Regions from separate parts of the Rahnella sp. ATs2 genome, predicted to be linked through region 2. Evidence: predicted binding sites of a transcription regulator. Region 2 holds the regulator's gene; each other region holds the start of a gene.
The links. Region 2 encodes PhoB, which activates phosphate uptake and scavenging genes when phosphate is short. Its sites were predicted from a motif close to CTGTCATAAAACTGNCNNAT; they were not measured.
Positions count from the first base shown of each region.

Region 1: phnC (phosphonate ABC transporter ATP-binding protein) is a predicted target of PhoB. The motif match lies at 6,245-6,264, and genes of this name have one in related genera.
Region 3: ACJY2G_RS08300 (heavy metal response regulator transcription factor) is a predicted target of PhoB. The motif match lies at 7,018-7,037, and genes of this name have one in related genera.
Region 4: pstS (phosphate ABC transporter substrate-binding protein PstS) is a predicted target of PhoB. The motif match lies at 6,439-6,458, and genes of this name have one in related genera.

Region 1 covers NZ_JBLYPL010000010.1:48,567-56,773, forward strand. Annotated here, with positions in the region: gene ACJY2G_RS12470 (NAD-dependent succinate-semialdehyde dehydrogenase) at 1-1,063, shown strand, start outside; gene ACJY2G_RS12475 (JmjC domain-containing protein) at 1,213-2,334, shown strand; gene phnE (phosphonate ABC transporter, permease protein PhnE) at 2,421-3,344, opposite strand; gene phnE (phosphonate ABC transporter, permease protein PhnE) at 3,344-4,207, opposite strand; gene phnD (phosphonate ABC transporter substrate-binding protein) at 4,367-5,299, opposite strand; gene phnC (phosphonate ABC transporter ATP-binding protein) at 5,368-6,204, opposite strand; gene dld (D-lactate dehydrogenase) at 6,411-8,102, shown strand.
Region 2 covers NZ_JBLYPL010000009.1:193,485-201,691, forward strand. Annotated here, with positions in the region: gene phoR (phosphate regulon sensor histidine kinase PhoR) at 1-1,170, opposite strand, end outside; gene phoB (phosphate response regulator transcription factor PhoB) at 1,193-1,882, opposite strand; gene sbcD (exonuclease subunit SbcD) at 2,121-3,359, shown strand; gene sbcC (exonuclease subunit SbcC) at 3,356-6,604, shown strand; gene ACJY2G_RS11930 (ABC transporter substrate-binding protein) at 6,841-7,854, shown strand; gene ACJY2G_RS11935 (ABC transporter permease) at 7,866-8,207, shown strand, end outside.
Region 3 covers NZ_JBLYPL010000006.1:242,451-250,657, forward strand. Annotated here, with positions in the region: gene dps (DNA starvation/stationary phase protection protein Dps) at 1-193, opposite strand, end outside; gene ACJY2G_RS08260 (anti-sigma factor) at 649-1,326, opposite strand; gene ACJY2G_RS08265 (sigma-70 family RNA polymerase sigma factor) at 1,323-1,904, opposite strand; gene ACJY2G_RS08270 (fasciclin domain-containing protein) at 1,969-2,532, opposite strand; gene rhtA (threonine/homoserine exporter RhtA) at 2,762-3,670, opposite strand; gene ompX (outer membrane protein OmpX) at 4,157-4,684, shown strand; gene ACJY2G_RS08285 (molybdopterin-dependent oxidoreductase) at 4,851-5,615, opposite strand; gene ACJY2G_RS08290 (cytochrome b/b6 domain-containing protein) at 5,608-6,249, opposite strand; gene ACJY2G_RS08295 (hypothetical protein) at 6,289-6,912, opposite strand; gene ACJY2G_RS08300 (heavy metal response regulator transcription factor) at 7,126-7,800, shown strand; gene ACJY2G_RS08305 (heavy metal sensor histidine kinase) at 7,793-8,207, shown strand, end outside.
Region 4 covers NZ_JBLYPL010000015.1:109,348-117,554, forward strand. Annotated here, with positions in the region: partial or broken gene ACJY2G_RS17005 (sugar phosphate isomerase/epimerase family protein) at 1-758, opposite strand, end outside; gene ACJY2G_RS17010 (TetR family transcriptional regulator) at 869-1,561, shown strand; gene phoU (phosphate signaling complex protein PhoU) at 1,647-2,378, opposite strand; gene pstB (phosphate ABC transporter ATP-binding protein PstB) at 2,389-3,156, opposite strand; gene pstA (phosphate ABC transporter permease PstA) at 3,256-4,143, opposite strand; gene pstC (phosphate ABC transporter permease PstC) at 4,145-5,101, opposite strand; gene pstS (phosphate ABC transporter substrate-binding protein PstS) at 5,293-6,333, opposite strand; gene rluF (23S rRNA pseudouridine(2604) synthase RluF) at 6,550-7,434, opposite strand; gene glmS (glutamine--fructose-6-phosphate transaminase (isomerizing)) at 7,600-8,207, opposite strand, start outside.

The DNA.
Region 1 (8,207 bases), on a different contig from region 2:
GCCGTATAAATCCGATCTCGGTGAAGCCTGGGTCGAGCATCATCCGATTGGTGTGATCATGGCCGTCGAGCCGTGGAACTTCCCGTTCTATCAGTTGATGCGCGTGCTGGCGCCAAACCTGGCTTCCGGTAACAGCGTAATCGTGAAACACGCCAGTATCGTTCCTCATTGTGCAGAAACCTTTGAGAAACTGGTTGCAGAAGCAGGCGCGCCAAAAGGTGCCTATACCAATCTGTTTATTTCACAGGATCAGGTGGCCTCCATTATTGATGACGACCGTGTTCAGGGCGTTGCGCTGACAGGTTCGGAAAAAGCAGGTGCTATTGTGGCTGCACGCGCCGCCGGTAAGCTGAAGAAATCGACTCTGGAGCTGGGCGGTAACGACGTGTTTGCCGTACTTGATGATGCCGATATCGATAAAGCTGCCAAAGCGGGTGCTCAGGCACGTGTATCAAATGCCGGTCAGGTCTGTACCGCCGCCAAGCGTTTCATTATTCACGAGAAAGTCGCCGATGAATTCCTGAAAAAATTCACCGAACACTTTAAAGCGCTGAAAATGGGTGACCCGCTGGATAAATCCACCACGCTGGGGCCGTTGTCCTCCGCAGATGCGGTGAAAACCCTGAGCAAACAGGTAGATGACGCCGTGAAGCACGGTGCGAAACTGCACTTTGGCGGCAAGAAGGTGAGCGATAATCCGGGGAATTTCTTTGAGCCGACCATACTGACGCACATTACCCGCGATAATCCGGCGTACTTCGAAGAGTTCTTTGGCCCGGTCGCGCAGGTGTACGTGGTGAAAAATGATGAAGAGCTGGTGAAACTCGCCAACGATTCTCATTACGGCCTTGGCGGTTCAGTGTTTACCAAAGATATGAACCGCGCCCGTAAGCTGGCAAGTCAGATTGAAACCGGGATGGTGTACGTCAACTCACCGACAGATACCGCCGCCGAACTGCCTTTTGGCGGTGTGAAACGCTCCGGTTTTGGTCGCGAACTGTCTGATTTAGGTATCAAAGAGTTTGTGAACCAGAAACTGGTGGTGCTGGCCGCTAAGTCCTGATGCTTCTTATCCCCCTGCGAAGGGGGATTTTTTCCTCTCTCCGCACTTCTCCTTTCTCCCTCATTTACCAAGCCTTGACCCACGACAAAGCGCGCTCAAGCACCGCCTCTCTATAATCAGACCCGTTTGTCTTCCCACTGGTAAATCACATGGCTTATGAACTCAATCTGGACTGGCCGGAATTTTTAGAAAAATACTGGCAAAAAAAACCTGTTGTTATTAAAAAAGCGTTCTCTAATTTTGTCGATCCTATCTCTCCGGACGAGTTAGCCGGTTTAGCGATGGAGCCGGAAGTGGACAGCCGTCTGGTGAGCCATAAAAATGGGGAATGGCAGGCAAGCAACGGGCCCTTCGAACATTTTGACGGGTTGGGTGAAACCGGCTGGTCATTACTGGCGCAGGCCGTGAATCACTGGCATCTGCCCGCCGCTGAACTGGTGAAACCTTTCCGCGTATTGCCGGACTGGCGTTTAGATGACCTGATGATTTCCTATTCCGTGCCCGGCGGCGGTGTCGGCCCGCACATCGACCAGTACGACGTATTTATCATTCAGGGTATGGGCAGCCGTCGCTGGCGTGTAGGCGATGCTTTGCCGATGCGTCAGTTCTGTCCGCATCCGGCGTTACTGCATGTCGATCCCTTCACGCCAATCATTGATGAAGATCTCGAACCGGGTGATATTCTGTACATTCCGCCGGGCTTCCCGCATGACGGTTTTACGCATGAAACCGCTCTCAACTATTCCGTCGGTTTCCGCGGTCCTAACTCGCGCGATTTCATCAGCAGCTTTGCTGACTATGCGCTGGAAAACGATCTGGGCGGCAATCATTACAGCGATCCGGATTTGACGCTGCGTGAACACGTCGGGAAAGTGGAAGAGTATGAGCTTGAACGTGTGCGCCAGATGATGGTTGAACTGCTCAGTCAGCCGGAAGATTTCAAACAGTGGTTTGGTCGTTTCGCCACCACGCCGCGCCACGAGCTGGATATCGCCCCGGCGGAGCCGCCTTATGAAGCGCAGGAAATTGTGGATGCGCTGATGCAGGGCGATATCCTGACCCGTTTAAGCGGGCTGCGCGTACTGAATGTCGGTGAACGTTTCTTTGTGAACAGCGAACCACTGGAAACTGCTCAGCATGAAGCCGCCGATGCGCTGTGCCGTTTCACTCTGATCAGTCAGAAAGAGCTGGGCAATGCGTTGCAGGATCCTGAATTTGTTGTCCTGTTAACGGATCTGGTCAATCAGGGCTACTGGTATTTCGACGAGTAATCCTTCGCGAATAAATAAGAGAGCAAAAGGCGGCCTCCCTGCGGATGCCGCCTTTTTTATGCGCTTTATTTGCCGGAGGTAATGAATTAAGGACGGTAAAGCTCCACCGGCGGCTTCATTTTTCGCTCTTCCGGCTCAAACAAATCAATCTCTTCACCGTGAATATATTTGGCGCGCAACATCGCAGAAATCTTATCCATCGTCATGACAATGGCGACCAGGATCAATGTGATAAACATCACCACATCCCAGTTCCATAAACGCATATTTTCCGCATACACCAGACCGATCCCGCCCGCGCCGACAAAACCGAGAACAGCGGCAGAACGTGTATTAGATTCAATCTGATACAACGACAGTGCGAGGAATGTCGGGAAAGATTGGGTGAAAATGCCGAAACGGTGCGTCTGCAACGGAGAAGCTCCCAGTGCCCGTAAACCGCGGCTCGGCGAGCGTTCCACGGCTTCGTGTCCTTCGGCGTACAGTTTGCCGAGTAAGCCTAAATCCTGCATCACAATCGCCAGCACGCCGGCCAGTGGCCCCATGCCGACAGCACGGACAAAAATAAGCCCCCAGATCGCCATATCCAGCCCGCGCAGCACGTCCAGAAGTCGGCGAATAATCATGGAAACCGGTCTGAGTAGCGGCGTAGACATTACATTGCGCGCCGCCAGAAAGGACAGTGGCAGAGCAAGGAAAGACGCAGTGATTGTGCCCGCAAAAACGATCGCCAGCGTGATCGCAATCTGCGTGAAATAATACTTAAAAGGCCATTCGGAAACGTTATGCCAGACGAACATGCGCAGGAAATATCGTCCGACTTCACGGGTGCCGCGCACCACTTCGCTCCACGGAATACCGAAATAGCTGAAGAAATAGACGTAGTACAACGCAATGACGACAGCCAGTATCGCGAGGTAACGCAGATAGCGACGCTGTGCGGCAAACAAATGTCCGTGCTGCTGCTTCAGGCTGCTGACAACATGAGGTTCAAGCGCATCAGTTAACATCAGAAAGTGCCCTCCACGACGCGTTTGCGCAATTTACCTGATAGAAAATCCATCGCCGACACCACCAGAATAATCAGCAATAAGGTCATACTGACCTGGTCATAACGGTCCAGTTTGATTGACGTCATCAGTTCCTGCCCGATGCCCCCCGCCCCGACTAAACCGAGGATCGTGGACTGGCGGAAGTTGATTTCGAGGCGCATAAAACTGTACGACAGAAATATAGGTTTAACCTGCGGCCACATAGCAAAGCGCATGCGCTGCAAGCGCCCCGCTCCGCAGGCTCGCAGACCGCGCACCGGTTTGTCCGATGCGGTTTCAATGGATTCGTAGAAGAGTTTGGTCAGACTGCCGACGGTGTGTAAAGTCAGCGCGATAAAGCCCGGAATAGCGCCGACGCCAAAGGCCATGACGCACATCACCGCCCACGCCAGCTCCGGCATAGTACGCAGGAAAGCCACAAAAGTGCGGATACTAAATTTAACCCATTTTGGCGAATCCGTATTACCCGCGGCGAGAAACGCCAGAATAACCGCCAGCGCGGTCGATAATATCGTCGAGGATAACGCCAGCTGAATAGTTTCCCAGATCAGTGGCAACTGAATATTAAGACGATATCCCCAATACGCCAGTGAACCTTCTGTATGACCGTCAGCAAATAACAATGACCAGTGTAATACCGGCACCGTCTGACCAATATAATCAAAGAAGCTCGGTGCGGAGACAATAATCGTTTTTAAATTAAGTTCGGAAACATTGCCTGACCACAGATATAACAACAGCATCAGCCCTGACCAGATCAGCGCCTCACGCTTTTGTTTTCCCCGAATCTGCTGGTAATAACGATTGAAGTCTTTGTTCAAAATAATATTTCCGATTTGCGATAATCATTATTCCTCCCCCTGCGAAGGGGGAGGCCAGGAGGGGGTATTAAAAAACAATAATGGTAAAAGCTTTCGCTTCCTGAGTTGCCATTAATACCCCACCCCAACCCTCCCCTTCGCAGGGGAGGGAGTTACGGGTTAGCGACCGCCTTTAGTCAGCTCACGCTTCATATCAATAATCTGCTGATATTCCGCCAGGGACGTTTCGCCGATATGTTGTTTACCGCCGACGGCTTTGACGAAGCAGGCGTGGTCATCTTTGTCCAGTTTCTTGATGGCAGAAACCAGTCTGGCTTTAAACGCCGGTGGCAGATCGCTGCGCACTAAGATCGGGCCGTTAGGGATCAGCGGAGATTCCCAAATGATACGGATTTTCTTCATCAGATCCGGATGGTCCATGCGGATCATACGGTTGAATGCGCCGGAGGTATAACCGGTTTCACGGTCGCCGATCATTGATGCCCAGGTCACTGCACCTTCAAACTGACCGTTCAGCACGCCAAGAATATCTTGCTCATGGCCGCCGGAGAAGGTGACGCTGGAGAAGAAGTTGTTGTACTTGTTGTCTGTCGTGCCGCCAAATTCTTTCTTGAAAGTCTGGTTTGGGATCAGATAGCCGGACGTGGAATCCGGGTCAGCGAAGCCGAATGATTTACCTTTCAGGTCAGACAATTTCTGGTACGGGCTGTCGGCTTTCACCACAACCACCGAGTGATAACCCCGGGATTTATCGGTGTCGTCGATAACGATACCGACCAGATCTACGGCTTTCGGGTTATTAATATAGACTGAGGCGAAAGACGATGGCGACATGCTTAATACCATGTCTACTTTCTTACCTAATAATCCCTGAATAACACCGGAGTAATCAGAGGAATTACGCAGTTTGGTATCCACGTTTAATTCTTTATCGAAGAAATCTTTTACACACTGATTATCGCCGATTTGCTGAGTGGCATTCTGACCGCCCAGAATACCCAAATTCAATTCTTTAGGCGCATCTTCTGCCATGCTGTGCATCGCGGTAAAAGAACCTGCTACGAAAACTGCCAGACGTAATAACTTCTTCATGTAATGATGACCTTGTGTAGATTGAGAGAAAGTAGAAATAAGGACTGCAAAATAAATAACGTTATTGTTTAACTGTTTATGGCTTCGTGTTCTTCACCGTATAACTGTTGCAAAATACCGTCAGTTAACTGATCCGGATGACCGTCGAAAATAATTTGCCCTTTAGCGATACCGATAACCCGGGTGCAATAATCTTTCACCAGTTCGACCGAGTGCAGGTTGACCATCACGGCTATATTTTCTTCACTGACTTTTTTCAGCGCATTCATGATGCGCAACGTATTTTTCGGATCCAGCGACGCAACAGGCTCATCGGCCAGCAGAATTTTCGGGTTCTGCATCAGGGCACGGCAAATCGCCACACGTTGCATCTGACCACCGGAGAGATTTTCAGCGCGCTGCAACGCATGCGGCAACATATGCAGCCACTCGAGCAGAGAAATCGCGCGGGCACGGTCTTCGTCGTCAAACTGGTTAAAGAAAGATTTGAATGTTGAGGTATGGCTCAGACGGCCCAGCAACACGTTAGTCAGCACATCCAGGCGAGGAACCAGACAAAAATCCTGGAAAATCATCCCGCAACCCGAGCGCCAGCGACGCAACGCTTTGCCGGTCAGCCCGGCCAGTTGCTGTTGTTCTCCATTTTCGTAATGACACACTACGCTGCCATCGGTAAGCGGAATGGTACCGTTGAGTACGTGCAACAGAGTGGATTTCCCTGCGCCTGACCGGCCAATCACCGCCACGAACTCACCCGCGTGCAGATCAAAATTGATGTCATTCAGGACGCGCTGACCTGATTTATAAGATTTCACCAGGCCTTTCACGTCCAGAACTTTGTTCAAATGCTGTGGCCCGGCCTGAGGATATTCAGCCTGTGCCAGCTTAAGTTGAGCTTGCGCCATGATGCTGTCTCTCGGTTGCTTTCATAATCTGGCGTTCATTAAGCGCGAGTTATATGACACATCAATGACGATTTAATGGACAGCACATGACAAAAATGCAACAGATTAAGTGAAATTACCTAACGGATATCCCGAATGGGGTTTAACTTAATGTGTATCATTTAAGTCTATGATTAGATGGCAATGCATTTAAAAAGGAAGATGAAATGGATAATCAGTCACTCATCGCCACGCTCAAAGAGATTGCTGGCAGCCGTCATGTTCTGACCGGAGACAGCAACACTGAGCGCTACCGCAAAGGATTTCGTTCAGGTGGCGGCAAAGCACTGGCCGTGGTATTTCCGCAAACGCTGCTGCAACAATGGCAATTGCTCAAAGCCTGTATCGCCGCCGATAAGATTGTCATTATGCAGGCCGCTAATACCGGGCTGACCGAAGGCTCAACGCCCAGCGGTGATGATTATGACCGCGATATCGTCATTTTCAGTACCCTCAAACTTGATCAAATTCAGTTGCTCGACGGTGGCCATCAGGTAATCGGCTTCCCCGGCAGTACGCTCTATAAGCTGGAGAAAATCCTCAAACCTTATAACCGTGAACCGCATTCGGTAATTGGCTCGTCGTGCATCGGTGCATCGGTGGTCGGTGGGATTTGCAACAACTCCGGCGGATCGCTGGTGAAACGCGGTCCGGCCTATACCGAAATGGCGCTTTATGCGCAGATCGACGCACAGGGTGAATTACGCCTGATTAACCATCTGGGTATTAATCTTGGCGAAACGCCGGAAGAAATACTGACGCGTCTGGAAAAAGCTGATTATCTGGAAAGTGACATACTGCACGATCAGCGTCTGGCATCTGACCATGATTATGCTGCGCGGGTGCGTGAAGTGGACGCTGATACGCCATCGCGTTTTAATGCCGATGAGCGGCGTCTGTTTGAAGCCTCGGGTTGTGCGGGAAAACTGGCCGTGTTCGCCGTGCGTCTGGATACTTTTCCGGCTGAAACGCAGCAGCAGGTATTTTATATTGGCACCAATGACACGGCAGTGCTGACTGAATTACGCCGTCAGATCCTCCGTGATTTTGCGAATCTGCCGGTGGCCGGTGAATACATGCATCGCGATATTTTCGATATCACTGAAGTCTACGGCAAAGACACTTTCATGATGATCGATAAGCTTGGTACCGACAAAATGCCGGACATGTTTACCGCAAAAGGAAAGTTCGATGCGCATGCCAGTAAAGTCCCTTTCCTGCCGAAAAACTTCAGCGACCGCGTAATGCAATGCCTGAGCAAAGCCCTGCCGAATCACCTTCCACCTCGCATGAAGCAGTACCGTGACCGGTTTGAACATCACTTACTGCTGAAAATGTCCGGTCCTGGAATTGATGAGGCACGTACATTTCTGACGCGTTTCTTCAGTGATGGTCAGGGTGATTTCTTTATCTGCTCGGCTGACGAAGGCAAAAAAGCTTTCCTGCACCGTTTCGCCGCTGCAGGTGCTGCGGTGCGTTATCACGCGGTACATGAAAAAGAAGTGGAGGATATTCTGGCGCTGGATATTGCACTGCGCCGTAATGACCGCGACTGGTTCGAAACATTGCCGGAAGATATCGACAATCAGCTGGTGGCAAAACTGTATTACGGCCATTTCATGTGCCACGTTTTCCATCAGGATTACATCGTCAAAAAAGGCGCGAACAGCAAGGCACTGAAACACCGGATGCTTGAATTGCTCGACGCCAAAGGCGCGGAATATCCGGCAGAGCATAACGTCGGACATCTGTATCTGGCAAAACCGCATCTGAAAGAGTTCTACCGGCAGGCAGACCCGACCAACAGCTTCAATCCGGGGATCGGGAAAACCAGTAAGATGAAAAACTGGCAGGAATAATGTCCTTCAAAAGGCAAATGGCGTAGTCGGCGCAGGCAGTTTGTTCCCGGACAGCGCGGCGGCTCCGCAGCGTACATAAAGTACGGGAGGAAGCCGAGCACTGTC
Region 2 (8,207 bases):
CCCCAGACCGCTGCCCCCCGTCTGGCGCGAACGCGCTTTATCAACCCGGTAGAAACGTTCAGTCAGACGCGGCAGGTGTTGCGGCGCAATGCCCGGCCCGTTATCACTGATCTGGAACTGCGCGCCATGCGGCGTTTGTTGCCAGCTGACTTCTATCCGCGTCCCCGCCGGGGTGTGGTTGACGGCGTTGTACACCAGATTCGACACCGCGCTGCGTAACTGATCTTCATTGCCAAAGACCTTCAGTTTCTCGTTTACACGGAACACCACTTCGTGACGGCCACCGCTTAAAGATTGCACTTCGCGCTCCAGCATGCCGAGCATCACCGGAATATCGACTTTCTCCTGCATATCGATATTTGCTGACGCTTCGATTTTTGACAATGTCAGCAGTTGCTTGACCAGCCCGTCCATGCGCCGCGTCTGTTCCTGCATGGTGTCCAGCGCTTTGGTACGAAACGGCTCTTCCAGTTTGGCGTCTTCCATCATTTCCAGATATCCCTGCAATACAGTCAGCGGGGTTCTCAGTTCATGACTAACGTTAGCGAAGAAGTTACGACGCGCACCTTCGAGCTGACGCATCTGCGTAACATCACGCGCCACCATCAGCAGTTGCCCTTCGGAATAAGGCATCACGCGAAACTCGACGTAATGCTCGTTATTGAGTTGCAAATTCAGGGCACGGCTGAAATCACGGGTCTGGATCCAGGTACGAAACTCGGGATAACGCAGCAGGTTAAAGATGTGTTGTCCGTTATCCTCCGGCCAGCGGAAACCGAGCAAATCTTGCGCCAGTCCGTTACACCAGAAAATATTGCCCTCTTCCGTCGTCAATACCACCGCATCGGGTAATGATTCGGCACCGCTGCGGAAACGTTTGATGAGCTGACCTAATTCACGACGGCGACGGCGGTTACGCATCTGCATCTGGTTCAGCCCGTAAAACAGAGGCTCCCAGCTCCAGCGGCCATTCGGCGGGGTTATGCTGCGGTCAAGCCACAGCCAGTGAGAGAGTTTGAGCTGGTTGTAATAATTCCAGCCCAGCGCCGCCAGCAGCGACGCAAAGAGGAGCCAGCCGAAATGGCCGACGAAGATACCGAGGATTAACGCGGGCAGGCAAAAGAGAAAGAATTCACCGGCCAATCGTTTCCATGACAAACGTTCTAGCACACAGATTCTCCGCTGTGGGGACTCAATAACGCGTTGAAAAACGGTATCCGGTTCCACGAACAGTCTGGATCATTCTGTCATGTCCACTGGTTTCCAGCGCTTTACGTAAACGACGAATATGCACGTCTACCGTGCGATCTTCCACATAAACGTTAGTGCCCCAGACGTTATTGAGCAACTGTTCGCGGCTGTAAACACGTTCGGAGTGGGTCATAAAGAAGTGCAATAATTTAAATTCGGTCGGCCCCATATCGAGCGCCTGCTCGTTGGCCATCACACGGTGAGACGACGGATCCAGGCTTAAACCCTGCATGTCGATCACTTCTTCCACCGCCATTGGCGAGATGCGGCGCATCACGGCTTTAATACGTGCAACCAGTTCTTTTGGAGAAAACGGTTTGGTGATGTAATCATCGGCACCGACTTCCAGGCCGCGCACCCTGTCTTCTTCTTCACCGCGGGCGGTCAGCATCATCACCGGAATTTCGCGGGTCAGTGCTTCACGTTTGAGATGTTTGATAAACTGAATACCGGAACCGCCGGGTAACATCCAGTCGAGCAGGATAAGTTCAGGGTAAGGTTCTACCAGCTGGCCAACGGCTGAATCAAAATCTTCAGCTTCTACTGCCTGATAGCCATTCTGTTCCAGTACAAAACACACCATTTCACGGATTGGAGCTTCGTCTTCAACCACCAATATACGTCTTGCCATCGTAGGTCCTGCCAATAGGTTAGCGATCTTTTATTTGATTGCGGGCGCCATTATGCGTCAGTTTTGTGACAGATTTATGAATAGAAAGGATGGTTCATTACAGTCAAATATGACAGATACATTTCTTCTATTCAGCTGCCATCTCGCTGAAATTGGTCCGATTTATCGGGGACAGCGTCCCCCGCCGACGTTTATACTTTGCCCCATTGTCGTCATCCAGGATCCATACGGGAGTCTCATGCGCCTGATCCACACGTCAGACTGGCACCTCGGCCAGTACTTTTTCACCAAAAGCCGCGCCGCCGAACATCAGGCATTTTTGCGCTGGCTGACCGGTCAGGTGCAGCAACATCAGGTAGATGCCGTGATTGTGGCAGGCGATATATTCGATACCGGTTCGCCGCCCAGCTATGCCCGCGAGCTTTACAACCGCTTCGTCGTCGAGTTGCAACAAACCGGCTGTCAGCTGATTGTACTGGCCGGAAATCACGATTCTGTCGCGACATTAAATGAATCACGTGAGCTGCTTTCCTGCCTGAATACGCGGGTGATTGCGACCGTCGGCGAAAACCTCTCTGAACAGATTTTAGTGCTCAACCAGCGTGACGGAAAACCGGGCGCGGTACTTTGCGCTATTCCGTTTTTACGTCCGCGGGATTTGCTCGCCAGTCAGGCGGGACAATCCGGCAGCGACAAACAGCTGGCATTACAGGAAGCCATCGCCGCGCATTATGACGCGTTGTGGCAGGCCGCGCAGACCAAACGCGACGAACTCGGCGTTTCGCTACCGATCATTGCTACCGGCCATCTGACCACGGTTGGCGTCAGCACCTCCGATTCCGTGCGCGACATCTATATCGGCACACTCGATGCCTTCCCGGCGCAGGCGTTTCCGCCGGTCGATTACGTGGCACTTGGTCATATCCACCGCGCACAGTGCGTCGCCAAAACCGAACATATCCGTTACAGCGGTTCGCCGATTGCACTGAGTTTTGACGAACTGAGTAAAGCCAAAAGTGTGTACTTACTCGATTTGGACGGCGCGACGCTCAACGCCATCGACACGCTGGAAATTCCCGTTTTCCAGCCGATGCAGATAATCAAAGGCTCGCTGGCAGAAATCGAAAAACAACTGGCGCAGTTCGAAGGCGGCGATGCGCAAAAGCCAGTCTGGCTGGATATTGAAGTCGCCACGCAAGATTATCTCAGTGATATTCAGCGCCGCATTCAGGCGCTGACGGAAGATCTGCCGGTAGAAGTGGTGCTTTTACGCCGCAGTAAAGAACAGCGTATCAACAGCATTGAGCAACAGGAGAAAGAGACACTCAGCGAACTGAGTGTCAGTGACGTCTTTGAAAGACGGCTGGCACTGGAACCGGATCCTGACGAACCGCGCCAGGCGCGGATGCGCACGCTGTTTGCGCAGGTTGTTGAACAGGTCACCAGCGGTCAGAATGCGGAGGACAGCGCACAATGAAAATTCTCAGCCTGCGTTTAAAAAACCTGAACTCGCTGGAAGGCGAATGGAAAATTGATTTCACGGCTGAGCCTTTTGCCAGCAACGGATTGTTCGCCATCACCGGCCCGACCGGCGCGGGGAAAACCACCCTGCTCGATGCCATCTGTCTGGCGCTCTATCACCAGACGCCACGTCTGAACATCACGCCAAGCCAGAACGAGCTGATGACCCGCCACACCGCCGAATCGCTGGCCGAAGTGGAGTTTGAAGTCAAAGGCGTTGGTTATCGCGCGTTCTGGAGTCAGCGCCGCGCCAAAAACTCGCCGGACGGCAATCTGCAGGCACCGAAAGTGGAGCTGGCATTACTGGCCGACGGCAAAATTCTGGCCGATAAAGTGCGCGATAAACTCGATGCCATCGCCACACTGACCGGGCTGGATTTCGGTCGTTTCACCAAATCCATGATGCTGTCTCAGGGGCAATTTGCCGCATTCCTGAATGCCGATGCCAATGACCGCGCCGAACTGCTGGAAGAACTGACCGGCACCGAAATTTATGGTCTGCTGTCTGAGCGCGTGTTTGAGCAACATAAAGAAGCGCGGATTACGCTCGACGGTTTGCATCAGCGCATGGCGGGTATCGAACTGCTCAGCGAAGAACAGCACCAGACGCTCGAAGCACAACTTGCTGAACTGAACGCGCAGGAAATCACGCTCAGTCAGCAGGCGCAGCAGCGCCAGCAGGATCTGAACTGGCTGCAACAGTGGCAGCAGGTGCAGCAAAAACAGCAGCAGTCTCAGCAACAACTGACCGCCGCAGAGCAGGAGAATCTGGCCGCCGCGCCGCAGTTACAGCAACTGGCGCGCAGCGAACCGGCAGAAAAACTGCGTCCGTTGCTCAACGATCGCCAGCGTTGTCAGGATGAATCGCAACGTCTTCAGCAGCAACTGGCGCACCTGACGCAGCAGCAGGAACAGCAAATCGCGCAAATGACGCCGCTGAATCTGGCGGTAGAGCAGGCACAAACGTCACGTCAGAAACAGGCGGAAGAACAGCGTCAGATGCAGACGCTGATCGAAGAAAAAATCCTGCCGATGGATGGCGAAATCACCCGCTTGCGTAAATCACTGACTGAAACACAGCAGTCGGTCACTGACGTACAAAAACTTGTCAGTGAGCATAACGCGACGCTGTTACAAATGACTACCGAACGGCAGAAGCTGGACGAAGAAAGCCGCCAGCATCAGACCCGCCAGACCGCGCTGACCGATGCACTCAACACTGCGCAACAGCGTCTGACTGAGCTGGAAAAACAGCACCCGCTGGCAGCATTGCATAAACGACAATCCGAACTCACGCAGCTGCGTCCGGTGCGCCAGCAGCTGTATTCGCTCGCGCAAATTTTCCCACAGCTTAATCAGCGCGTGCAGCAACAGCAAAAAGATTTCGTACAGTATCAAACGCAACTGGCTGAAGAAGAGCAGCGACTGGGGGCCATCCGCCTGCAATGTCAGAAACAGCTGGAGCATCTCAACGACGTTAAAGTACTGCATAAACAGGAAATGCTGATCGTCAGCCTCGAAGCCGAACGTGCGAATCTGCAAAGCGGCAAAGCCTGCCCGTTGTGCGGTTCCACATCGCATCCGGCGATTGAACATTATCAGGAGGTCAAACCTTCTGAAACGGCACAGCGCGTCGAGAAAATGCAACTGGAGTTCGATGCAGCAAAAGCCAGCGGTATCGAACTGGCAACAAAAATTAAAAGTCTGAAAGAACAGCAAACGCGGCTGCAAATCCAGCTGGAGCAAGACCAGCAGCAACTGAATGCACATACCGCAAACTGGCAACAGCTCAGCGCACCGCTGAATCTGACGTTTTCGCTACATGACACCGCCGACATCACTCAATGGCTGACCGCCCGCGATGAAGAAGAACAACAATCGCAGGCGCTGATTAGCCAGCACGAACAGCTGGCACGGGCGCTGCAACAGGCTAAAGATGCCCGGAACGACGCACTGAACGCGCAGCAGAAAGTGCAGCAGCAAAGCGCATTGCTGACCGAACGCATTACCCGGCTGGAAGAGACGCAGGCGAAATCTCAGCAAGACGTCGAACGGCTGCAAAAGTTGTTTGCAGAAGGCGAAAAAAACCTTTCAGAACTGACGGCTCAACGCCTTGAACTGTTCGGCGACCGCCAGGTGGCACAGGTTCGCGAGCACTTACATCAGCAACAACAGGCGGCAGAAAAAGCGGTCAGTGACGCGCAAACCGCATTGCAAAAAGCGCAGGAACAGCGCGATCAGCTGGCCGGGCAACTGGCGAGCACGCAACAGCAACAGTTGCAGACCACAGAACAACTGACGCAGGCGGAACAGGCGTGGCAACAGGCGCTGAGTGCCAGCGGATTTGCCGATGAAGCCGCGGTGAAACTGGCGCTGCTGGATGACGCACTCCGTCAGCAACTTCAGCAACGCAAAGAAAATCTGCAACAACAACTGGCGCAGGCGCAGGCGTTACTGGCGGATGCCGGTCAGCAGCTCGAAAAACATCGTCTTGCCCGCCCGGCTCATCTGAGTGAAACAGAAAGCGATCTTGATGTTCTGACAGCGCAACAGGCGGAAATGGCGCAACAGCTGAAAGCTTTACAGCAACGTCTGGGCGAAGTGAAAAATCAGCTGGAAAGTGACAAATTACGCCACAGCGGACAACAGGCGCTGATAGCTCAGATTGCGCAAGCGCAGCTGACCTGCGATGACTGGGGTTATCTGAATCAGATGATTGGCTCCAGCGACGGCGCGAAATTCCGTAAATTCGCGCAGGGACTGACGCTCGACCATCTGGTGTATCTGGCGAATCTTCAGCTCGAAAAACTGCACGGGCGGTATTTGTTGCAGCGCAAAACCAGCGATGCGCTGGAATTGCAGGTGGTCGATACCTGGCAGGCGGACGCCGTGCGCGATACCCGCACCTTATCCGGCGGCGAAAGCTTCCTGGTCAGTCTGGCACTGGCGCTGGCGCTGTCTGATCTGGTCAGTGATAAAACCCGCATCGACTCGCTGTTCCTCGACGAAGGTTTCGGCACACTCGACGCCGATACGCTGGACACCGCCCTGGACGCGCTCGACAGCCTGAATGCCTCGGGTAAAACCATCGGCGTGATCAGCCATGTGGAAGCGATGAAAGACCGTATTCCGGTGCAAATCAAAGTGACTAAGGTGAACGGTCTGGGCGTAAGCCGCCTGAGCAATGAGTTTAAAGTCTGACTGATTACCCTGCGGAGCACCTGACTGGTGAATTGCTAGCCATCTGCTCCGCAATGGATCCTGATTGTGAGCAACTGCGCAAAATTCGCACCAGCGCAGTGCGTTCATTGTTCCCAACCCGCTGAATTCCCGCTTATTCCCTCCTGCCGATAAACTGGCACGCCCTGTGCTTAACGTTATGTATACAAGTTGCAGTACAAGTTGCAGCGCCTGCATAACCGTTAAGGGAACCGCCTATGAATAACATCAAACCTGAAGTCGATAAAAAACGCCGCCAGCTGATGAAATGGCTCGCCATCACCGGCGGCGTCTCCACGCTTGGCGGTATGATCCCGACCTCGGTCTTTGCGGCTGATGACGATGAAATCCGCATTGGTTACTGGCCGATTGTCGGCGGTTTACCGTTATATGTGGCGCTGGAACAGGGCTTTTTTAAAGAAGCCGGACTGAATGTGAAAGGCATTAAATTCGCCAGCGCACAGCAAATTGTCGAGGGGATGATCACCGGCAGGATCCACGGGTGCGCTAACGGCACGGCCACGGGTGCGCTGGGTCTGGGGGCGATCACTGCACCGGATTTGTTCAAAATCATCTGCTCGAATCCGTCCAATCACCAGCTGGTTCTGGATGAATTTCTGGTGCCGCTGAACAGCACAGCGAAAGCGATCAGCGACCTGAAAGGTAAGAAGATCGCCTGTGGCCCGGGGATCCAGAACGTGACGATGGCGAAGATCATTCTGGAGAAAAATGGTTTCACTAATCCTTCAGTGATCGAACTGCCGGTCGGGCAGCACGCGCCTGCGCTGGCCGCCGGGCAAATTGACGGCGTGTATACGCTCGAACCGACCGGCACCGTCGGGCGGATGAAAAACCTTTCCCGCACACTGGAAACCGGCGTGATTTCTAAATATGTGCTCGGCAATGCAGACGCGCCCTGGTTCGGCGGCGCAGCGGCGCTGAACTCCAGCTTTATCGCCAGCAAACCGGAAGAAACCAAAAAGTTTATTGCCGCTTATCAGAAAGCGGTGGAATTCATTGCGGCGCATCCTGACAAGGCTCGCGAAAACGTCGCCGGTTACACCAGCATAGAACCGGCGCTGGTGAAAGAGGTGCCGCTGCCGGGCTTTGTGATGTATCCCGATTTAAAAGGCGACAACCTGCAATGGTTCCAGAAATTTTATGACGTCTTTACGGAAAGAAAAATCTTCAGCAAACCGGTGGATGTCGCTTCGCTGATTTATAAAGGATAAGGAGAAACAGGATGACTTCACGCTGGTCTTCAAGGTTACTGCCGCTGGTCGGCCCGGTGCTGCTGTTTTTATTCTGGCAACTGGCCGTCAGCGCAAAATGGCTGAATCCGGTGCTTCTGCCCTCGCCCGTCGAGACAATTGGCTACATGTTCCAGTCATTTTTCGATGCTTCCATGCGCACCGACATCGGCGCAACCCTTTACCGCACGCTGGTGTCTTTCGCTTTTGCCGCGGTGATTGGCGTGCCGCTCGGCGTCATTTTAGGCAGCAATGAAAAGATCTATCGCAGCCTGGAATTTCTGATCGACTTCTTCCGCTCCACGCCGTCATCAGCGCTGATCCCGCTGTTTATG
Region 3 (8,207 bases), on a different contig from region 2:
TTTCGTGGACGGCGATGAAGTTAGCGCCACGCATGTTCCAGTGTGCTTGTTTGATAATCAGTGACAGATCAATATATTCGGCCACCAGACGGTTCAGCACCTTGATAGTGTCAAGCTTGACGCTTTCATCTAAATCGTTGCGTGTATAAATAAGCTCAGAAGATTTCGTTTTGACCAGTTTAGCGGTACTCATATTCATATCTCCTTGTTTCATTAAAATTAATTGCTACAAACGTGTTTCTCAACTGCATTCAGTATAGCAATAAATCGAAATTTTGCAGGACAGCATTTCCTATCGCTTCGATAGCATCTGTCTAATAGACAATTCCGTATTTGAGGAACCACCTTATCACACTGATTTATAAGGTGGATAGGAATCCTCCTGAACAGATAAAATATTAGTGCGAAAATCATTAAATGCCAGTGATAATAATTTTCATTACAGCGGTCAGATATTATTAAATGTAAGCTGACGTGTGGGGATATATATACTGGCTCTGGTCTCAACGGAAGCCGTCATTTATTCACTGAAAACGATTTATGCACTGAAAATAGTTGCTGGCATAAATTATTATTTTGAAAACATAACGGCAGGAAAAGCCTGCCGTTTTATATTTCATAACGTCGATCGCAGGGTATCGCAGTGAATCAAAGTGCCAGAGCACCGCTGTACAGCACTGCACCTGTCGGTTGTCCGGTCGGTGAGCCTCCGCGCGGTTCCAGACTGATTGCCAGCGTATAACCCGGATCAGGCATCTTTTCCGCCAGTGCCAGTTGTGTCGGTTGTTGTGTATTCAGCAGACCGAGCGAGCGGGGTTTGCCGCCCGGCGGAATGGCCCACAGTTCCAGGCTATGGTTGTCGGCGATACCTTGCGCCTTAAGCGGCGTCAGCATCAGGCTGCGGGTACTCATATCCACGCTCACCACCCATTGCCCGTTCTGCGCACCGGCACTGCTGGCGAGAACAGCCACCGGTGTCGGCGTTTCAGGTTGCACCAGAAGGCGCGGGATGAGTAACAGCGCCGCAAGCCCGGCGGCCAGCGCCCAGCCAAGATAAGCGCGTACCGGTCTTTTAGCGGGAACCGGTAATCTGACCGGTTGCAGTGCAAGGTTGTGCTGAATGCGTTTCCACACCGAAGCGGGCGGAATGACCGGGACAATCTGATTATCCAGTTGTGTGAAAGCTTCCTGCCAGCGGGCGACTTCAGCCGCCAGTTCAGGTTCTTCCCGCATTTTTTGCTCGAACTGAATCCGTGCTGCGCCGCGTAAGGTGCCGAGCGCATATTCAGCCGCGAGGGCAGCATGATAATGGCTTCTGCTTTTCATAGGCCTGCGCAGCTCTTTAAGTGATCCAGGGCGCGACGGATCCAGCTTTTAATCGTCCCCAGAGGTTGTTGTAAATGCGATGAGACCTCACCGTGTGACAGGCCCTGATAATAGGCAAGAGTCAGGCTTTGTCTTTGTTCGGCGGGAAGGTGCGCGAGACAGTCGGCCAGTATTTTGGCTTCGCTGTCCTGCTGCAACCGTTGTAAGGGTTCATCGTGGTCGCTGGCATCGTTTTCTCCCACGTTGTCATCCAGTTCTTCTAACTGGTTGTCGCTCCCGCGCATCCAGTCGATAGCGCGGTTACGGACAATATGGGTGAGCCAGGTCATCGGGGAACTCAGCGCCGGATTATACGACCCGGCACGGTTCCACGCGGTGATATAGCTGTCATGCAACACTTCTTCTGCCCAGGCATGCCGGCGCAGCATTCTCAGCGCGACGGCAAACAGCCGGGGGGACGTCAGACGGTACAATTGCTCAAATGCCTGTCGGTCGCCAACGGCCATGGCGCTCATCAGTTCACGCTGTACTTCCTGTGCTTTCTCTGGTGTTGGCTTAACTAAAAAATTGTCATGCATTCGCCCGTCCTGACTTACTGAAGTGCTGTTTCATAAAGAAATCATGCCCTCAGTATAGTCGGTATTATTTTGGCATCAGGACGGTATCAATGACGTCGATCACACCGTTCTTCTGCTGGACGTCATAAGTACTGATATTGGCGATATTCCCTTTGCCATCTTTCAGCTGAATATTGTGCGGGCCATTATTCATGATCCACAGTGGCTGGCCGTTGACGGTTTTCAGTTCCGCAGTGCCGTTACCTTTTTTCAGCAGTTTTTCCAGATCTTTCATTTCATACTTACCCGCCACCACGTGGTAGGTCAGGATGCTGGTCAGCGTGGCTTTGTTTTCCGGTTTCACCAGATTGTCGACAGTCCCGGCTGGCAGTTTAGCGAAAGCGGCGTTGGTCGGCGCAAACACAGTGAACGGACCTTTACCCTGCAACGTATCCACCAGACCCGCCGCTTTCACGGCGGCGACCAGAGTGGTGTGGTCTTTCGAGTTCAGGGCGTTTTCTACGATATTTTTAGAAGGATACATTTCAGCGCCACCGACCATGGTGGTGCTTTGGGACATCATTGCAGCCATTGACGCGGTGCTCAGAAGAAGAGATGCACAGATAGCGGTACGGAGTAATGTTTTCATGATGGTGTCCTTTGTCGTTGAGTAGGTAAGGTCTTGCCTCACATCTATACATACGAACGGACCCCCGCTTTTGGATGCAGGAAAAACGATAAAAAATCGAAATTAATGAAAGTAATTTGCAATGCATTGATAGAAAAGAATAAACAGAAAGGAACAAACGGAAAAGAAAAAGCCACGTCGGAGGAACGTGGCTTTTTGACAGAAAAACGCAGGGCTATTTGCCGAAAGGCTATTTACCGGAAGGATTATTCCCGGCGATATCGACCGTTTCTATTTTTGTTTTACGCTGAATCGTCAGCGTCGAACCTGCCGATGCCGCGATAATCGCTGCGAGCCCAAGCCACTGTGTTCCCGTCAGGAACTCGCCGAGGAAGATAATGCCGGAAAGCGCGGCCATCGCCGGTTCCATGCTCATCAGCGTGCCGAAAGTTTTAGCGGGCAGTTTGGTCAGCGCCATCATTTCCAGTGAATAAGGAATAGCTGACGTAAGCAGGGCGATCAGCAGGCCCAGCGGCAGGATCTCCCAGCTGAATATCGAGGTCTTCGCCTGGATAACACCGACAGGGAAGAAGATCAGTGCGGCAATCAGCGAGCCCATCGCGGCAGTGCCGGGGCCGTAGCTGCTGCCAGCTCGTTGTCCGGCAAGAATATAAATCGCCCAGCACGCACCCGCAATCAGCGCAAAACACGCGCCTTTGAGATCAACACCGCCCGCGCTCTGGCCGAGCGGCAGCAGGAACAGCAATCCGGTGACGGCCAGCACGACCCAGATAAAATCGACGGGTCTGCGTGAAGAAAACATCGCTACGGCCAGCGGGCCGGTAAATTCCAGTGCAACGGCAATGCCCAGCGGCACGGTGCGCAGTGCCAGATAAAAGGAGTAATTCATGCAGCCCAGTGCCAGACCATACATCAGCAGTGAACGCAGATTGCCGCCGCGCATTTTCAGGCGCCACGGACGGAAATAGAGCAGCAACAGAATCGAGCCGATACCCAGTCGCAGCGCGGTGACACCTTGCGGCCCGACTACCGGGAACAACGTTTTGGCCAGTGACGCGCCGCCCTGTAATGACAGCATGGCGATCAGCAGCAACAGGATCGCCACCAGGGGAGACGCTTTTTTAGGCAACGCCGGGATCGGGGGGCTGTTGTTATTTGTCGCAGGCGGCAGAGTTGTCTGCGTTTCCGGCGTGTTCTTTCCTGAATGAGTCATCCTTTGAGCCTTTTGAGGTGATTCCATAAATTCAGAATCTTTTAGATTTATAGTTTTGAAAAGAAAGGTAAAGCAAGGTCAGTGTAGAGGGAAAGCGGAAGAGAAAAAATCCTGATAAAAAGTTTTTTTCAGAACGTGTTTTTTTAAAAGAAGCGAAAAAACGCCTGAAAAGTGTCCATTTTTTGCCCAGATAATTAGGAATTATCTGCTAATTTCAAAAAGTTCAATAAGTTTATCTTATAGTTTATGTGACGAAAATCCCAATTAAATTATATGGATAGGGTGTGCTGGAAACTTCCTGTTACACCATATGATGCTTTGGACATCTTAAATGAGGCAGAGTTTCACACTAGTTTTTGTTATATTTTGGAACGTGAAGGTTACTTTGGTTTCTTATTTGAGGTGGTTATGATGAAAAAAATCGCATGTCTTTCCGCATTAGCTTGTGTAGTTGCACTGGGCGCATCAAGCGCATTCGCTGACACCAGCACCGTTACCGCTGGTTATGCTCAGGGTGATATGCAAGGCGTTGCTAACAAAGCAAACGGCTTCAACTTAAAATACCGCTGGGAACAAGATAGCAACCCACTGGGCGTTATCGGTTCTTTCACCTACATCGAAGATGACAGCACACCGGCATCTGGTGACTACCGTAAAGCACAGTACTACGGTCTGACTGCTGGTCCAGCTTACCGTCTGAATGACTGGGCTTCCATCTACGGTGTTGTAGGTGTGGGTTACGGTAAAACTCAGTACAACGAATCCGCAGCATCTACTAGCCGTGAAAAATACGATTCAAGCGATTACGGCTTCTCTTACGGTGCAGGTCTGCAGTTCAACCCAATCCAGAACGTTGCTCTGGACGTGTCCTACGAACAGTCCCGCATCCGCAGTGTTGATGTTGGTACCTGGATCGCAGGCGTGGGTTACAGCTTCTAATTCTTCGCCCTGCGTAACGCTTCGTCGTTACACACCCGCGAAAACAAAAACCGCTCAACTGAGCGGTTTTTTTTATGACTTTTTTCAGCGGGTAGTGGAGACGGGAGCGTTATTTGCACCTTTGCCGCTTACGTGGGGGAGGCGGGGAGGGGGGTTAGCGGGCAACTCAAATCCCGCTGTACCAGTTATATCCCTGATCTTCCCAGTAGCCGCCGGGATATTCGTTGGTCACGAAGATCGCGCCAATGTGTTTGGCGTTTTTGAAGCCGAGCTTGGTAGGCATTCTCAGGCGTAACGGGTAACCGAAATCCGGCGGTAGCGGTTTGCCGCCGAAATCCAGCGCCAGAATGGTTTGCGGATGCAGCGCCGTCGCCATATCGATACTGGAATAATAGCGGTCGTCACATTTGAATCCGACGTATTTAGCGGTCAGATCTGCGCCGATGTGCTGTAAAAACGTTTTCAGCGGCACGCCTTTCCACTGACCAATTGCGCTCCAGCCTTCAATGCAAATCAGACGGGTGATCTGACTTTCCTGCGGCAGTCGCTGTAACTGTTCCAGCGTCCACGAGGCTTTCTTTTGCACCAGACCTGAGACTTCAAGCCGGTAATTGGGAATGTCGATTTCCGGCACGTTATATTCCGGATAATAAGCATTAAAGCGAAACGGCGTGGTGATCTGGTCAGCGCGATAGGTTTGCGCCAGTTTTTGCCCGCTGAACAGCCAGCCTTGCACGCGGTCATTCCAGCGTGACATCGCCCACAGCACTTTATCGACCTCGTCACCGTCCTGCAGATTACAGCCGGTGAGCATCGATACCGCGCCCAGCGTGAGACCTCCACGCAATAACATGCGGCGCTGAATATTGACCAGTTGCTTGCGCTGATCGGGCTCAAGAATAATTTTTGGCCGGCGTGATTTATCACTCATCGGCGCTTTCCTCCGTACTTATTTTTTTGCCGCCGGTCAGCATCGCCACGAAGGTTTTTGGCACCAGCAGAACCATCAGTACGTGAATAATGACGAACAGCATCACGCCGCTCATCGCAAAAAAATGCACATAACGCGCGATATCAAAACCGCCAAACAACCACACCAGACCGCTGAACTGCACCGGTTTCCAGATGGACAAACCGGAAAGCAAAAGCAATAGGCCGAGCAACAGCACGCCGCTGTACATCAGTTTTTGCACGGCATTGTACTGCCCGAGTTTGTGGGGGAGTTTGAATGTCAGCGCACGAACGGTATCGCGCCAGACGGAGCGCGGCGAAAAGGGGTAAAAGTCGCGGCGGAAATGGCCGCTGAACATGCCCCACAGCACATAGAAAAGGGCATTGGCCGCCAGAAGCCACATGACTGCCAGATGCCAGGCGATGTTGCCGCCCAGCCAGCCGCCGAGGGTCGTGCTCTGGGGAAAGGTAAACGAGAAAATCGGGTCGGCGTTATAAATCCCCCAGCCGCTCATTACCATGCCGATCATTGCCAGCAGATTAATCCAGTGACAAATGCGCACCGGCCAGGAATGCACCCTGCGTTTGCGAAGTGGAGAGGGCTGAGGTTTCACGGAAAAACTCCTGTTGTCCGGTAAGGCCGTCAGGCCGGATTACATTGGTGGCGTAACGCCGTCTTTGCCCGCAGAAATGCCGCGTGCAACCAGGGAACCTTTGTCATCTTTCATCGCGAACAGCACGACTTTGGTGCCCGGTTTCAGCAGGCTGCGGTCACCCGGTGCCAGCAGAACGACCGGTACATCGTCAGGAACGACAACGGTTTTCTCTGCATCATGGTATTTCACGGTCAGCGTGCGGCCATTGCTGTTAACCAGTTTGCCGACGGTGCCGTTGGTCATGGTGTTGATTTTGCCGTCCGGCGATTCAAACGGATTGAAACCTTCGCCGCTGCCGCGCAGGCTTGGCGCAAATACGTGAACTTCCAGCGCTTTCAGTGTGCCGTTGGCCTGAGGTACTGCCGCCGTACCGATGAAGCTGTCGGCTTTGATATCGCTGATCTGGCCTTTGGTGACGGAATTGATTCGGGTTTTATCCGTCAGCTTAACGTCGAGCTTTTCGCCCTGACGGGTGGTGATTTGTACTGATGAGTCATTAACAGAATCAATGGTTCCGCGTGTTGGTTTGATCACGTTATCGGCGGCAAAAGCCGATGCCATTGTGCTGCTCATCAGCAGTGAACCCAGTAACAGACCCGCAAGACGTTTGGTGGTATTCATTATTAACTCTCCAGTTTCCGGCGTTATTTCATTTGGTTAGAAGAATCACTGACCCTGCCAGTGATGAATAGCTTCCTTAAGAGTGGACGATAAACCGGGATTGGCTGATGACAAATTGATGACAAAATTGTCATCAAAGGTGTCTGGCGAAACTGATAAACTTCCCCATGAATCATTCTTTGGGAGAATGGTATTGCGGCGCTGAGGGCCTGAATGCGGATACTGGTGATTGAAGACGATGTCAGTACGGGCGATTACCTGAAAAAAGGGCTGACCGAAGCCGGTTACAGCGTCGATCTGGCGCGTAACGGGGCCGATGGCCTGTTTCTGGCGCTGGAAGAGGGCTATGACACGGTGATCCTCGATGTCATGCTGCCCGGCCTCGACGGCTGGCAGGTGATGGAAGTTCTGCGCAAGAAAAGCGACGTGCCGGTGCTGTTTCTCACCGCACGTGATGAAGTGCAGGATCGCATTCATGGGCTGGAACTGGGCGCCGACGATTATCTGATCAAACCGTTTTCCTTTACCGAACTGGTATTGCGTATCCGCACGTTGCTGCGCCGTCCGGCAGCGCGTGAGCCGGATATTTACTCGGTCGCTGACTTGCATCTTGATGTGCTGCGCCGTCGCGTAACCCGTCAGGATCAGACCATCGCGCTGACCAATAAAGAATTCATGTTGTTGCAGCTGCTGATGCGTCGCGAAGGCGAAGTGCTGTCGCGCACCATGATCGCCTCGCAGGTATGGGATATGAATTTCGACAGTGACACCAATGTGGTGGATGTCGCCATTAAGCGTCTGCGCGCCAAAGTTGACCGTGCCTTTGAGCTGAAACTGATCCACACCGTGCGCGGCATCGGCTACGTCTGTGAAGTGCGCAATGACTGATTTAACCTCTGCTAAAAACCCTGCACGGGCCATGTCGCTGACGCTGCGCGCCACATTACTTTTTGCACTGCTGGCCTCGCTGGTGGTCAGTGCCGTGGGCTTTTATCTCTACTATTCGATGGACAAAGAACTGGTGCGCCGTGCGGATTATCAGGTCAGCGGGCGCGTGCAGTATTTTCGCCATCTGCTGGCGAATGAATTCCCGCTGTCACAGCTGAGCCGCAATCCCGGCCTGTTTGAAAATATGCTCGGCAATGAGCGCGATATTCTGACCTTCAGCCTTTCCGGCGAGCCGCCGTTAATCAACGTCAATCCTTCACACCTTGTTTTACCGCCGTTTGCAGCGGTACCCGAAGGCCAGCCGCTGACGCTGAAAACGGTTCACGGGCAAAAAGCGCCAGATGGCA
Region 4 (8,207 bases), on a different contig from region 2:
AGCGGCAGGATTTTATCATTGAAGATTTCCAGCGACCACGGTCCGGTGAAACCTTTTCGGTTCAGCGTGCTGACGAAATCCACCAGAGGTAAATCCCCCTGACCCGGATAACAGCGGTAACTGCGGCTCCATTGCTGCACGTTCATGTCTTTGTAGGGCGCATCAGCCAGTTGCAGGAAGCTGATTTTATCCAGCGGCACTTCGTCCAGCCGGTCAAGATTGTCGCCCACGGCGAGAATATGGAAGCTGTCGAGCACAATGCCCAGCGCCGGACTGTTCACCTCACGTACGCGATCCCACGCCTGCCGGTAGCGGTTGATGTGTTTGCCCCACGCCAGCGCTTCAAAACCGATGCGGATATCATAAGGCTCCGCCATTTCAGCCAGCGCGGCGAGATCGGCAATCTGCACCTCCCGCTCCGGCGAGCTTTGCGGATCGGTGTTGCTGCACACCAGTAAATGATCGCAGCCCAGCTCGCGCATCAGGTCAAACTGACGGCGCGCGCTGGCGAGTTTTTCGATACGTTTTTCCGCCGGAACGCCTTCGAAATCGCGGAAAGGCTGCAGCAGGAAAATACGCAAGCCGAGGGAATCGGCGAGATTACGGATAGCCACCGGCTTGACCGGGCTTTTAAGCAAATCGTCTTCGAATATTTCCACACCATCAAATCCCGCAGCAGCTATCGCCGTGAGCTTTTCAGGCAAGGTTCCTGGTACTGAAACTGTCGCAATTGAACGTAAACGGGTGGTTGCAGGCAAAATAGCGTCCTTTAAGTCAGGCTTCGATACTTACAGTAGTGGACCCTCACGCCACGTTCGTCAAGTGCAGAGGCGTTGTATGAACGCGCAGATTGTAACTGAGCGACGCAATGGTTAATCTCTGTGGCGTGAATGTGGTTAATGATGAGGATAAGACGCTGAGCAGCCAAAGTTCCCCGGCGCCGGGACGTAAAAATGATCCGATAGGACTGAAGCAGCGCATTTTTGACAGCGCTTTGGCAGAATTCGCAGAATCCGGTCTGATGGGCGCACGCATGGAAAATATCGCTTCCAACGCCAGCACCACGAAACGTATGGTGGTCTATCACTACAAGACCAAAGAAGCCTTGTACATGCTGGTGCTGGAGCACGTTTACCGCGGTATCCGTCAGCACGAGCTGGATCTGGATCTCTCGTCATTTCCGCCCGCTGAAGCTATCGTCAAACTGGTCGAAGCCAGTTTTGATTTCCACGTCTCACATCCGGAATTCATTCGTATTGTTTCAACGGAAAACATGCTGCGCGGCCGGTTTATCCGTCAGTCCACCAGCATCCGTGAAATCAACAAATCGGCATTAACGCTGCTGGAAGATATTCTCGCGCGCGGCAAGCAAAGCCATCTTTTCAAAGAAGATGCGCAGGCACGCGACGTTCACCGTCTGATCAGCAGCCTGTGCGTGCACCAGGTTGCCAACCAGTACACGTTCGGCGCATTGTTTGAAAATCCGGATGAAGTGGATTTACAGACCGCCCATTACCGTCAGCTGGCCGTCATGGTTGCCCTGCGCTACGTGATGAAGTAATTGTGCTGATCGGACGCTGTTATAGAGCGGATAGCAAAAAGGCCTCGTAAGAGGCCTTTTTTTGTCGGGCAATATCAGCCAGCGATTATTCTTTCGGCGCGTCTTTGCCGTCTGTCAGCAGTTTGTCCAGCGCATCGCCGCCCACGTGACGGAAATCCTGACCCTTCACGAAGTAGAAAATGAATTCGCAGATGTTCTGGCAACGGTCGCCGATACGCTCAATAGAACGGGCGCAGAACAGCGCAGTCAGCACGCTCGGGATAGTGCGCGGATCTTCCATCATGTAGGTCATCAGCTGGCGCACAATGCCTTCATATTCCTGATCCACTTTCTTGTCTTCACGGTAAATACGCACCGCTTCGTCAAGATCCATACGTGCAAACGCATCCAGCACATCATGCAGCATTTCTACGGTGTGGCGACCCAGAGATTCCAGGCTGACCAACAGCGGCTGATGCAGATGCGAGAATTTTTCCAGCGCCGTACGGCAGATTTTATCTGCCACGTCACCGATACGTTCGAGTTCAGAAATGGTTTTGATGATCGCCATCACCAGACGCAAATCGCTGGCGGTCGGCTGGCGCTTGGCAATAATGCGCACACAGGCTTCGTCGATCGCCACTTCCATCAGGTTAACTTTGTCATCACCTTTGATGACGCGCTGCGCCAGTTCGGCATCCTGATTATGCATCGCCGTAATGGCATCAGTCAGTTGTTGCTCGACCAGCCCGCCCATTGCCAGAACCTGCGTGCGGATGTGTTCAAGCTCGGCGTTAAACTGGCCGGATATGTGTTTGTTTAAGTTCAGGTTGTCCATTGTTCTTACCTCAACCGTAGCGGCCAGTAATGTAATCTTCAGTCTGTTTGCGCGCTGGCGACGTGAACAGCGAGTCGGTATCGCTGTATTCGATCAGTTCGCCCAGATACATAAACGCAGTGCGATCTGAACAACGCGCAGCCTGCTGCATGTTGTGGGTCACGATCACCACGGTGTAATCAGATTTTAGCTCGGTGATCAGTTCTTCGATACGACCGGTAGAAATCGGATCCAGCGCAGAACAAGGTTCGTCGAGCAGCAGAACGTCTGGGCGGATCGCAATACCGCGGGCGATACACAGACGCTGTTGCTGACCACCGGACAGGCTGTAACCGCTCTGGTGCAGCTTATCTTTGGATTCGTTCCACAGCGCGGCCTTGGTCAGTGCCCATTGCACGCGCTCATCCATATCGGTACGGGAAAGCTTTTCAAACAGACGCACACCAAACGCGATGTTGTCGTAAATCGACATCGGGAATGGCGTCGGTTTCTGGAAGACCATGCCGACTTTGGCGCGCAGCAACGCGATATCCTGCCTATCCACCAGAATGTTTTCGCCATCGAGCAGGATTTCACCTTCTGCGTGCTGTTCCGGATACAGCTGATACATTTTGTTGAACGTACGCAGCAGCGTGGACTTACCACAGCCGGACGGGCCAATGAATGCCGTAACTTCGTTCTTGGCGATATCCAGGGAAATATTTTTCAGCGCGTGGAATTTGCCGTAATAAAAGTTCAGATCGCGAACCTGAATCTTGCTGTTGGATGCGTCAGTCATTCGACTCATTAAGACATCTCTCTTATTCGCGCGCCGCGTGGCGACGCCGGGTAAACAGTGACGGCAGCCGTTTTCGTCTGCCATCGATAATGAATGAACTTATTGCTTTTTCGGCGCGAAAATCACACGCGCCAGAATGTTCAGCAGCAGCACGCACACCGTAATCAGCAGCACGCCCGCCCAGGCCAGTTGTTGCCACTCGCCAAACGGGCTCATCGCAAACTTAAAGATAGTCACCGGCAGGTTGGCAATCGGCTGCATCATGTCAGTGCTCCAGAACTGGTTGGAGAGTGACGTGAACAGCAGCGGCGCGGTTTCACCGGCAATACGGGCAATCGCCAGCAAAATACCGGTGATAATGCCGGAAACAGACGCTTTCAGCGTGATGGCCGAAATCATTTTCCATTTCGGCGTACCCAGCGCGTAAGCCGCTTCACGCAGGCTGTCGGGCACCAGTTTCAGCATGTTTTCCGTGGTACGGATAACAATCGGGATTTGTAACAACGCCAGCGCCAGAACGCCCGCCCACCCAGAGAAGTGACCCATTTTTGCCACCATAATGGTGTACACAAACAGGCCGACAACGATGGATGGCGCAGAAAGCAAAATGTCGTTGATGAAGCGAATGAATTCAGCGAGCCAGGATTTGCGACCATATTCGGCCAGATAAATCCCCGCCATTACGCCCAGCGGCGTACCGATGACCGTCGCCCATAAAATCAGTAATCCGCTGCCCGCAATGGCATTCGCCAGACCGCCGCCCGCCGTGTTCGGTGGTGGCGTGTTTTGCGTGAACAGCGCCAGCGACATCCCGTCCACACCTTTAACGATGGTGGTAAACAGGATCCAGACCAGCCAGAACAGACCAAAAGCCATGGTCATCATCGAGACCATCAGCGCGATACGATTTTTCTGACGGCGCCATGCCTGACGTTTACGGCGTGATTCCAGTAATGCTGCGTTACTTTGCATGTCGAGTGTCGTCATCTTAACGGCCCTCTTTCTTAGCCAGACGCAGGATCATCACTTTCGACAGCGCCAGGACAATAAAGGTGATAACAAACAAGATCAGCCCCAGTTCCATCAGCGCGGCAGTGTGCAGGCCGGCTTCCGCTTCGGCAAATTCGTTTGCCAGTGCGGAGGTAATACTGTTGCCCGGCGCATAAAGTGAGGCGCTGTCGAGCTGGTAGGTGTTACCGATAATAAAGGTCACTGCCATGGTTTCGCCCAGTGCGCGTCCCAGACCTAACATCACGCCACCGATAACGCCGTTTTTGGTGAAAGGCAACACGATGCGCCAGATCACTTCCCACGTGGTGCAACCAATGCCGTAAGCAGATTCTTTCATCATCACCGGCGTTTGCTCGAACACGTCACGCATGACGGAGGCAATGTACGGGATGATCATAATGGCGAGAATGACGCCCGCCGCCAGAATACCGATACCAAAACCCGGGCCGGCGAACAGTGCGCCAACAATCGGGATACCGGAAAGTACATCACCCACCGGTGTCTGGAAGTACTGCGCAAACAGCGGTGCAAAGACAAACAGACCCCACATGCCATAAACAATGCTGGGGATCGCCGCCAGCAGTTCGATAGCAATACCCAGCGGGCGTTTCATCCAGTTCGGCGCCAGCTCAGTGAGGAATAATGCGATACCAAAGCTGACAGGAACTGCAATCAGCAAGGCAATAATGGAGGTCACGACCGTGCCGTAAATCGGCACCAGTGCGCCGAATTGTTCGTTCGGAGCATCCCAGGTTTTCGTCCACAGGAAGGATAAACCAAACTTTTCGATGCTCGGCAGGGAAGCAATAAACAGCGAGACGATAATGCCGCCCAGCATGAATAGCACAATCAGCGCAGCCAGTTTGACCAGAGCGCCGAAGATGATGTCACCGTTTTTGCTGGGTGCCTTGATAGCCGGCTTGTATTCAGCCATACCACTCTCTTTTAATTCAGATTTAATTCCCTCCCCGGCCGGAGAGGGAATGAAGCAGAGTTACTATACCCAAAATAATTGGAGTTGCACCAAGCCAGCTGCAAGTGAATCCCGGTGAGCTTACTCAGGTAAGTGATTCGGGTGAACGAGCGCAGCTAACGCCGGTGCAGCTTCAGGTATGACGGGTATTCCTAGTACAGTGCTTTGCCGCTGCTGTCTTTAACGTTGGTTTTCCATGCTGCACGGATCTGCTCAACCACTGATTCAGGCAGAGCTGCGTAATCCAGATCGGTCGTCAGCTTGTTGCCGTTTTTGTAAGCCCAGTCGAAGAACTTCAGCACTTCAGTGCCTTTCGCTGCATCTTGCTGATCTTTGTAAATCAGAATGAAGGTGGTGGAGCTGATTGGCCACGCATTGTCACCTTTCTGATTAGTCAGGTCCTGAGCGAAGGTTTTGCTCCAATCAGCGCCTTTAGCCGCTGCGCTGAAGGATTCTTCAGTCGGGCTGATCGCTTTACCGTCAGCATCAACCAGCTTGGTGTAAGCCAGGTTGTTTTGCTTGGCGTAAGCATATTCTACATAACCGATTGAACCAGGCAGACGCTGAACAAAGGCTGCAACGCCGTCGTTACCTTTACCGCCGAGACCCGTTGGCCAGTTCACAGTAGAACCAGAACCGATTTTGTCTTTCCACTCGCTGTTTACTTTCGCCAGGTAGCTGGTGAAGACATAAGAGGTACCGGAACCGTCAGCACGGCGAACGACCGCGATGTTGGTGTCTGGCAGTTTCACGCCCGGGTTCAGCTTGGTGATCGCCGCGTCGTTCCACTTTTTGATTTTGCCGAGGTAGATATCACCCAGCGTTGCGCCGTCCAGCGTCAGCTGACCGGATTTGATCCCCGGGATGTTAACAGCCAGTACCACGCCACCGATCACGGTAGGGAACTGGAACAGGCCGTTTTTGGCCAGATCTTCGTCTTTCATCGGGGCATCAGATGCGCCGAAGTCTACGGTCTTGGCGATGATTTGTTTTACGCCGCCGGAAGAACCGATGCCCTGATAGTTAACCTGAGTACCGGTTTCTTTCTGATATGCGTCAGCCCACTTAGCGTAAACAGGAGCTGGGAAGGTACCGCCAGCGCCAGTCAGGTTAGTGGCAGCGAAAGCAGACATTGCTGTGAGGGAGAAAGTCGCTGCTACAAGACCGGCGACGGTGTTACGCATCAATTTCATGTTCCACTCCTGGTGGTTTTAAACTTCCCGACTGATGTCGACGTTAATTAAAGTGTTTGGCACAGGAGGAAAATAGGACAGTTTAGTGACAGTAAAATGTACGTTATATGACAGTTTTATGACACTGGTCACAATTCGAACCATACGGGCAAAATGCGGGGGTTTTAAGCGGGAAATGCCGGTTGTGACACCGGCAGATGACAAAAAGCGGGCAAATTATCGCCCTTTCTTCTTACGTCCGGGCTGCGCAAAACGCTTACGGGAGCCTGAATTACCCTCCGGTTTTTCGGCATTTTTCGGTTTTGTGACAGCGGGTTTTGCAGCAGTGGGTTTCTTAGCCTGAGCAGTTTTTGCCTGCGCTTTTTTCGCCGGTTTATCTTCAGACGACGAATTTTCAATCAGTTTAAATAACTCAATCAGTTCATCATCGGTCAGGTCGCGCCATTCGCCCAGCGGCAATCCTTTCAGATTGATGTTCATGATGCGCACGCGTTCGAGCTTAGTGACTTCAAAACCAAAGTGCTTGGTCATACGGCGGATCTGGCGGTTAAGCCCCTGAACCAGCGTAATACGAAACACCATCGGCGCTTCTTTCTTCACTTTGCACTTTTTCGTCACGGTACCGAGCATCGGCACGCCCGCGCCCATACCGGCAATAAACTCGTCTGTGATCGGCTTGTTGACGGTCACAATGTATTCTTTTTCGTGGTCGTTACCGGCACGCAGGATTTTGTTGACCAGATCACCGTGATTGGTCAGTAAAATCAGGCCCTGGGAATCTTTATCCAGACGGCCAATCGGGAAGACGCGTTTGCTGTGGTTAACGAAATCACGGATGTTGTCCCGCTCACCTTCTTCCATCGTGGTGATGATGCCGACAGGTTTGTTCAGCGCGATCAGTACCAGATCTTCTTCATCACGCGGCTCGATAACCTGACCATTCACTTTCACCACATCGCCGGCAAATACCTGAGCCCCTACCGCGGCACGCCTGCCGTTAATAAAAACATTTCCCTGTTCGATGTAACGATCGGCATCGCGGCGCGAGCAAATTCCGCTCTCGCTGATGTATTTGTTAAGACGAATGGAGTCGGTCTGCATTGAGCAAAGCACCTTCAGAAAAACGCGAACTATACCTTATCCGGCGCGGGTTACGAAGTCTGAGAGAAGAAAATCGTGACCGTTTACTGAGAAAGAGACAAACCGGAAACAATAAAAAAGCGCCCCGAAAGGCGCTCAGAGAATCAGCGACTGAACCGGTCGATTTTATTCGACGGTCACAGACTTCGCCAGGTTACGCGGCTGGTCAACGTCGGTGCCTTTAATCAGCGCAACGTAGTAGGACAGCAACTGTAACGGCACGGTGTAGAAAATCGGTGCGACGATTTCTTCAACGTGTGGCAGCTGGATAATTTTCATCCCTTCGCTGTCAGTGAAACCGGCGTCCTGATCGGCGAAGACATACAGCAGCCCGCCACGGGCGCGCACTTCTTCGATATTCGATTTCAGTTTTTCCAGCAATTCGTTATTAGGTGCAACGACGATCACCGGCATATCCGCGTCAATCAGCGCCAGCGGGCCATGTTTCAGCTCGCCCGCCGCATAAGCTTCTGCGTGAATATAGGAAATCTCTTTCAGCTTCAGTGCACCTTCCATCGCGATCGGATACTGATCGCCGCGACCGAGGAACAGGGCGTGATGCTTGTCAGAGAAACCTTCAGCCAGAGATTCGATGGTTTTATCCAGCGACAGCATTTGTTCGATACGCGCAGGCAACGCCTGGAGCGCGTGAACAATGTCATGCTCAACTTGCGGGCTAATCCCTTTCAGACGGCCCATGCGAGCCACCAGCATCAGCAGAACGGTCAGCTGCG